Regions from separate parts of the Pleomorphochaeta sp. DL1XJH-081 genome, predicted to be linked through region 2. Evidence: riboswitches for the same ligand, from Rfam matches in the RefSeq annotation. Region 2 holds a riboswitch; the other holds the start of a gene.

Region 1 (3,408 bases), on a different contig from region 2:
TTGGGATATTCCTAAGAAGCGCCATTAGGGAAAATGGATACGACCCCTTTGAGGTCAGCGAGATTGTTTGCTGCAGTGTGGTTCCTTCCCTGAACCATTCCCTGGGGAGCGCGTGTTTGAAATATTTTAAGAAAGAGGCCTTCTTTGTGCAGACTGGGATAAAAACCGGGCTAAAGATTCGTTACAACAACCCTAAGGATGTGGGTGCTGACAGGATAGCCAATGCTATCGGTGGTATTTCGTTGTACCCCAATAGAGACCTCATCATAATCGACTTGGGAACCGCCACCACATTCGATGCCATCACATTCGATAGGAATTATCTGGGAGGGGCTATCGCTCCTGGACTCAAGATGTCTATGCTCGCACTTGAAACCGGGACTGCAAAACTTCCTTCCGTTGAAATCATATGCCCTGAAAAATCCTGTGGTAGTTCAACAATCGAAGCGATTCAGTCAGGTCTATTCAATGGTCATATTGGATTGATCAAGGAGTTTATCCAGCGGTTTGAAAGTGAATGTTTCAATGGGCGAAAACCTGTTGTTCTAGGAACAGGGGGCTTTTCCCGACTCTTTGAATCGACAGGGCTTTTTACAGAGATTCAACCCAATCTGGTTTTGCTTGGCTTAAAGAAAGCACTAGAACTCAATACATAAGGCTGCCAAGATGGCAAGCGTATCTCATAGGAGTACTTGTATGATAATTGAAGTCCTAAAATCCAAACTACATCAGGCGACGGTGACCGGAGCGAATATCAATTATGAAGGATCAATTTCCATAGATCCCTTTCTCTACAAAAAGGCTGGTATGTTTTTACACGAAAAGGTGGATATCCTCAATATGAACAACGGGGCCCGCTTTTCCACCTACATCATCAATGGTAAGGAGAGTGAGATCTGTCTAAATGGCGCCGCGGCCCGGTTGGTGGTGGCAGGCGATAAAGTGATCATCGTTGCGTACACGCATATAGAAAGCAAGGATGCAGAATCGTGGCAACCCAAGATTGTTATCCTTGGAGAGAGCAACAGCATCAAGGAAAATATTCCAAAAGCATGACAGGGAATACTTGTCCAAATAGTTCTTGCCCAATATACACCTGCTCGTTATGGCAGCTCAGAAAATCTTTTGCTGGCTGGTTTCCCAAAAGGACCGTACCCCTTCAAATATATCTTACTGCCAGCAGTATAGGTAGATCACTTATCAGCTTTAGGGAGAATCAAATCGATGCTCTCATGAGCGGTTTCATTTGTTTTCTCCTTCTCCAGTAGACCGCTTTGCCCTGGGAATTCTTCTTCGCACCCCAACTGCAGTTCTCATCGGGCGCGTTGTCCGGAAGGGGATTGCCTATTGACATGATTTTACTGAAGTGATTAACTATTATAGAATCAATCGTCAGTATAGATGATTGATTGAAACAAAGTTCTTCAGGGTCAGGTGTAATTCCTTACCGGCGGTAGGCAGCCATGCTGCAAGCCCGCGAACCCGTTTGGGTTGATTCGGTCAAACTCCGAAGCCGACAGTCAAAGTCTGGATGGAAGAAGAATTGAAATTTCTCCGATACAGGATTACTCCTGTGTTCGGTTATTTTTCTTTTAATCCATGCAATGTATTACCCTTGAAAGAATTGTTTCAAGGGGTTTTTTTATGAGCAATGAAGAACAATTTATGAGTAGGGCACTCGAGCTTGCAGAAATGGGAAGGGGATATACAAGTCCCAATCCGTTGGTGGGTGCTGTACTTGTAAAAAATGGGAAAATTATTTCTGAAGGCTATCACCAACGTTACGGAGGGCCACATGCAGAGATTCATGCACTCCAAGCAGCAGGGAAGGAGGCTGAAGGGAGTACTCTCTATGTTACGCTGGAGCCTTGTTCTCATCATGGCAAGACCCCACCCTGTTGCGAGGCGATTGCTGCAGCTAAAGTGCAAAGGGTCGTATGTGCTCTTCCCGATCCAAACCCGTTGGTCAATGGGAATGGGTTTGCATATCTTGAAAGACAAGGGATTGAGGTATCTTGTGGCCTGCTCGCAGAACAAGCCCAAAAGCAGAATGAGGTATTTCTCCATTTCATAAGCACAAAGACTCCCTTCGTAATCATCAAGACTGCAATGAGTCTTGATGGCAAGATTGCCACAAAAACAGGCGAAAGCCGTTGGATCACTTCCAAGTACTCTAGAACCTATGTGCATCGGCTACGGAATACGATTTCCGCCATCATGGTGGGTGTTGGAACTGTTTTGAAGGATAATCCACTCCTTACCACCCGTACTGAGGATGGTCATCCCAGAAATCCTGTCAGGGTGGTGATGGATTCGACCGGGAAGACCCCCTTGGACGCCAAATTATTCCAGACAATCAATCAAGCCCCTCTAATCATAGTCGCTACGACAGCGATTTCATCTAAGAAGGTTGAGTCCTATCGTTCTGCAGGAGCGGAAGTAATTGTGATTGCTGCGTCCGATCGGTTGCAACAGATAAAACATACATTGGAGGCCTTGGCTGAAAGAGGAATAGACAGCCTGCTTGTTGAGGGAGGGGGAACTCTTGCGGAATCCTTCGTCCGTGCAAACGCCGTACAGAAAATGTTGGTATTCATCGCTCCTACCATCATTGGAGGCAAGGATGCGCGTACACCTGTAGAGGGGGAGGGCATCAGTAAACTGGCAGAATCTAGCAAGTTCGAGATTGCAAGTGTATCTACCATTGGTTGCGACATCATGATTGAAGCATATCCGAGAAGGAGGACCTCATGTTTACCGGGTTGATTGAAGAAGTCGGTTCTGTTAGGGGACTTCAAGGAAATATATTACATATTGGCTGTCGAATGATGCAGGACAGTCTGGCACTTGGTGACAGCATCGCTGTAAATGGGGTCTGCCTTACGATTGTAGGCTACGATTCACTGGAAATTGGTGCGGAGATCATGCCAGTAACCATGAGCACTACAAATTTGGGTTTCTTGAAACCAGGCATGCAGGTGAATCTCGAAAGGGCTGTCCGGATGGGGGACCGGTTGGGTGGCCATCTGGTATCTGGCCATGTTGACGCAACGGCTACCATAGTGAATTCCAGACAGGAACAGGACGCCAGATTGGTTACGGTCAAAATTCCCTTGCATCTTGAGCCTTACGTCATCGAAAAGGGCTCCATCGCCATCGATGGCATAAGCCTTACCGTTGCCCATCTCGATCATACCCAAGTAGCGATATCCCTTGTCGGACATACGAAAACCCATACTACGCTTGCCAGCAAGAAGGTCGGAGATTTGGTGAATGTTGAGTGTGACCAGCTTGGCAAGTACGTCCAACGGTTGTTGACCACAGCAGGAAACAAAAGGGCAAGCCCTACAAAGGATACGATGAGTATGACGTTTTTACAAGAAAATGGATTCACGTTGTAAAGAGGAA
Region 2 (3,408 bases):
CTTTGCGAATGATGAGTGGGTCACACCCCTTAGGAATACCTATAGAGACCAAAAGAGCTTCCCCAATATCTTCCTTTCCCAAAATTACTGCAGTGGAATCGATATGACCTGCTACCAGATGGCCTCCGAGGCGACTGCCAAGCATCATCGCGCGCTCTAGGTTTACAGAACTACCTGGTTTCAACAAACCGAGATTCGTGGCTCCGAGGGTGACCGGCATCACCTCAGCCTTGAAAAATCTGGTTGAGAATGCAGTTACCGTCAGACATACACCGTTGACCGCCACACTATCTCCTATACTCAGATCATCTTGGATTTCTTTGCATGCGATCTCCAACGAATTTCGTTTAACTGAAAGGACCGTCCCTACCTCTTCTATCAATCCTGTGAACATCACAAAGCCTCCCCTATTTCCCTATTCGGGTAAGCAACTATTCGGATATCACCACCGGAATCAGAGGTGGCAACATGCGAAAACCTGAGGACTTGCGACAATCGGGAGAAGCCAGAACCCTCCACAGGTGTTGGTGCTTGCTCTCCCCCAATAATCATAGGAGCGATGTAACCGATATATTTATCGACTGCATTGGCTGTCACAAAAGACTCGGCAACAGTTCCTCCTCCCTCGACCAACAGACTGTCGACCTGCCGTTCCCCAAGGTCCGTCAGAAAACGATGGATCATTTCCGTATGCCCAGTGGTTTCCATAATCCATACTTCAGCTCCTGCCCGTTCGTATGCCTGGACTCGTGATGGAGAAATTCGGTTTGTGCTTACAATCAGGAGGGGAGCCTCATCGATGGACTTGAACAATCTTGCATCAAGCGGAGTCCGCCCTGTGGTATCCAATACGATGCGAAGAGGATTGATTCCCTTGCCCTCGGCCAACCTCGTAGTAAGAACCGGATCGTCTTTCAAGACTGTATTGACTCCAACGACAACAGCAGCTACCTGATTGCGCAATTGATGTACCTGTTGGCGAGATTGTGGTGATGAAATCCATCTGCTCTCACCGGTTCTCGTGGCAATCTTGCCATCGAGACTCATTGCAGTCTTAAGGATAACGAAAGGTTTTTTGGTTTTTATGTAATGTAGGAATATTTCATTCAGCTCAGATGCCTCATTAGCCAATATACCAACTGAAACATCCACACCTTTGGATTTTAGGTACGCAATTCCTTTACCTGCTACCAATGGGTTAGGATCTCGGATTGCGCAAACAACCCGTTTTACCCCAGATTCCACGATCGCATCACAACAGGGTGGAGTCTTTCCATGGTGGCTACATGGTTCCAAGGTAACATAGAGTGTGCTATCTTTCGCAGCATCTTTTGCCATGTCCAAAGCATTGATCTCAGCATGCGGTCCACCGAATTGACGATGATACCCCTCGCCTACGATTTTGTTGTCCTTTACCAAGACAGCACCAACCAATGGATTTGGACGAGTTCTCCCTATTCCCAATCGTGCAAGGTCCAATGCCCTTTGCATAAATTTTCGATTTTCCAAAAAAATACCCCCAAAGAGGTATCTTCAGGGGTTTGATCAGGAATATGCCAACAATATGATACTCGACAGGAAAATCCTGTCGTATCCATGATTGTCATAACCTCGTTCTTCTTCCATCCAGACTTTAACTGTCGGCTTCGGATTTTGACCGAATCTGCTCTTACGAGCTCGCGGGCTTACGAACTAGTCGCCTACCGCCGGTAAGGAATTACACCTGACCCTGAAGAACCTTATACGTATCGCAATCAATTAAACACATCATACCCACAATGTCAAGAAGCATGGAAAGTGGCCGTTCAAGCCAAACCGGTGAGCTCCCTTGCCTTCTCATTGATCATTGTTTTCAATACTTTTTCGCCCTCTGGGGCATATCGTGCGATGATATTGACAAAAACAGAACCCGCTACCACCGCATGTACATGGGGTGCCAACAACTTACTTTGTTGACCACTTCGTATACCAAATCCTCCAAGTAACAGGGAATTTCCCCGAATATCATCCAAGAATTCGATCATGGACGGATCTATGACTGTCTCACTTCCAGTAATGCCGGCTCTCAATGCAGCATATACGAATTTCCTTTGTAATCTTGTAAGTTTATCGCGTCTAGCACTATCCATGGAAGGCGCTGCCACCGGAACGGCATACATACCATGGTTCTTACACGCTTCATTTAGACCTTCGTCATAGTCGAATGGAAGATCGGGAATGATCAGACCTTTTACACCTACCCCAGCCATAGTAGTGACAAAAGAATCGACACCTCGTCGATAGGCCAAATTCGCATAGGTCATTACAAAAATAGGTATGTCCGGAAAGGAAGAAGCAAGTTTTTCGACAAATCGCAAATTGTCACTCATCGTATAACCTCGGGAGAGGACTTCGGACGAAGCCTTCTGGATCGCTACCCCATCGGCACTCGGATCACTGAAAGGTATTTGGACCTCAAGGTAGGAAACTCCACTTCCAACTAGTGAATCGGCAATTGCGAATGCCAATGGATCGTCGGGATATCCAGCGATCAAGTGGGCCATCACACGAACAGGAACATTCATTTGAACTCCTCCCTTTTCTGTACCATATGTAGTTCGGAAGCGAGGAACCGTTCCCACTCTTCTCTTCTGAAATAGGGAGAAGTTATGAAGAGATCTTTCTCCCCTCTTCCCGACATATTTATCACTATGGGTCTTTCGTCAGGCGAAGACTCTCGAGCCAAACGCATTGCTACAGCTCCAGCATGGGCACTTTCCAAAGCAAACAGAACTCCCTCGTTACGAGCGAAGAACCTGACAGCCTCCAACGCCTCGATATCGGAGGCGCTTGTATATTCGATTCTTCCCGATACTCCAAGCGCCGCGAGTTGAGGCCCAATTCCGGGATAGTCCAATCCTGCACTGATTGAGTGGGTCGCAGAGACCTGACCATCGGAGTCTACCAAGAACCTACTCTTATATCCATGGATGATTCCTTCAGAAGCATCCTCTGAAGACATTCTCACAGCATGTTGCCCAATGGAGGGTCCCATACCACCTGCTTCAGCTCCGATCAATCGAACTGATGTATCATCAAGAAAACTTGAAAAGAAACCAATAGCATTTGAACCTCCACCCACACACGCAACCAGAGTTCCAGCTTCAATGGATCTACGGGTGAGTTGTTCCCGCAATTCCCTTCCGATCACCGATTGGAACGTCCTTACGATATGGGGAAAGGGAGCCGGACCCAAAGCCGAGCCAATCAGATAATGCGTATCCTGAAAATTTGCAGCCCAATCACGCATCGCTTCATTAATTGCATCCTTGAGGGTTTGAGCCCCTGAATATACCGGAACGACTTTCGCGCCATACAACTCCATTCCTGCTACATTGGGTTGCTGCCGCATGACATCCACAGCCCCCA

The links. A riboswitch is a leader RNA that binds a small molecule or an ion and turns the genes downstream of it on or off. The one in region 2 is predicted to bind FMN.
Region 1: linked by a shared signal. The riboswitch ahead of ribD (bifunctional diaminohydroxyphosphoribosylaminopyrimidine deaminase/5-amino-6-(5-phosphoribosylamino)uracil reductase RibD) and the one ahead of ribD (bifunctional diaminohydroxyphosphoribosylaminopyrimidine deaminase/5-amino-6-(5-phosphoribosylamino)uracil reductase RibD) in region 2 are both predicted to bind FMN.

The regions. Positions count from the first base shown of each region.
Region 1 covers NZ_JBMDYO010000010.1:17,927-21,334, reverse strand. Annotated here, with positions in the region: gene ACODJP_RS12495 (type III pantothenate kinase) at 1-656, shown strand, start outside; gene panD (aspartate 1-decarboxylase) at 697-1,056, shown strand; FMN riboswitch at 1,417-1,547, shown strand; gene ribD (bifunctional diaminohydroxyphosphoribosylaminopyrimidine deaminase/5-amino-6-(5-phosphoribosylamino)uracil reductase RibD) at 1,645-2,766, shown strand; gene ACODJP_RS12480 (riboflavin synthase) at 2,751-3,401, shown strand.
Region 2 covers NZ_JBMDYO010000001.1:617,983-621,390, forward strand. Annotated here, with positions in the region: gene ACODJP_RS02860 (riboflavin synthase) at 1-394, opposite strand, end outside; gene ribD (bifunctional diaminohydroxyphosphoribosylaminopyrimidine deaminase/5-amino-6-(5-phosphoribosylamino)uracil reductase RibD) at 394-1,509, opposite strand; FMN riboswitch at 1,611-1,741, opposite strand; gene trpA (tryptophan synthase subunit alpha) at 1,806-2,564, opposite strand; gene trpB (tryptophan synthase subunit beta) at 2,561-3,408, opposite strand, start outside.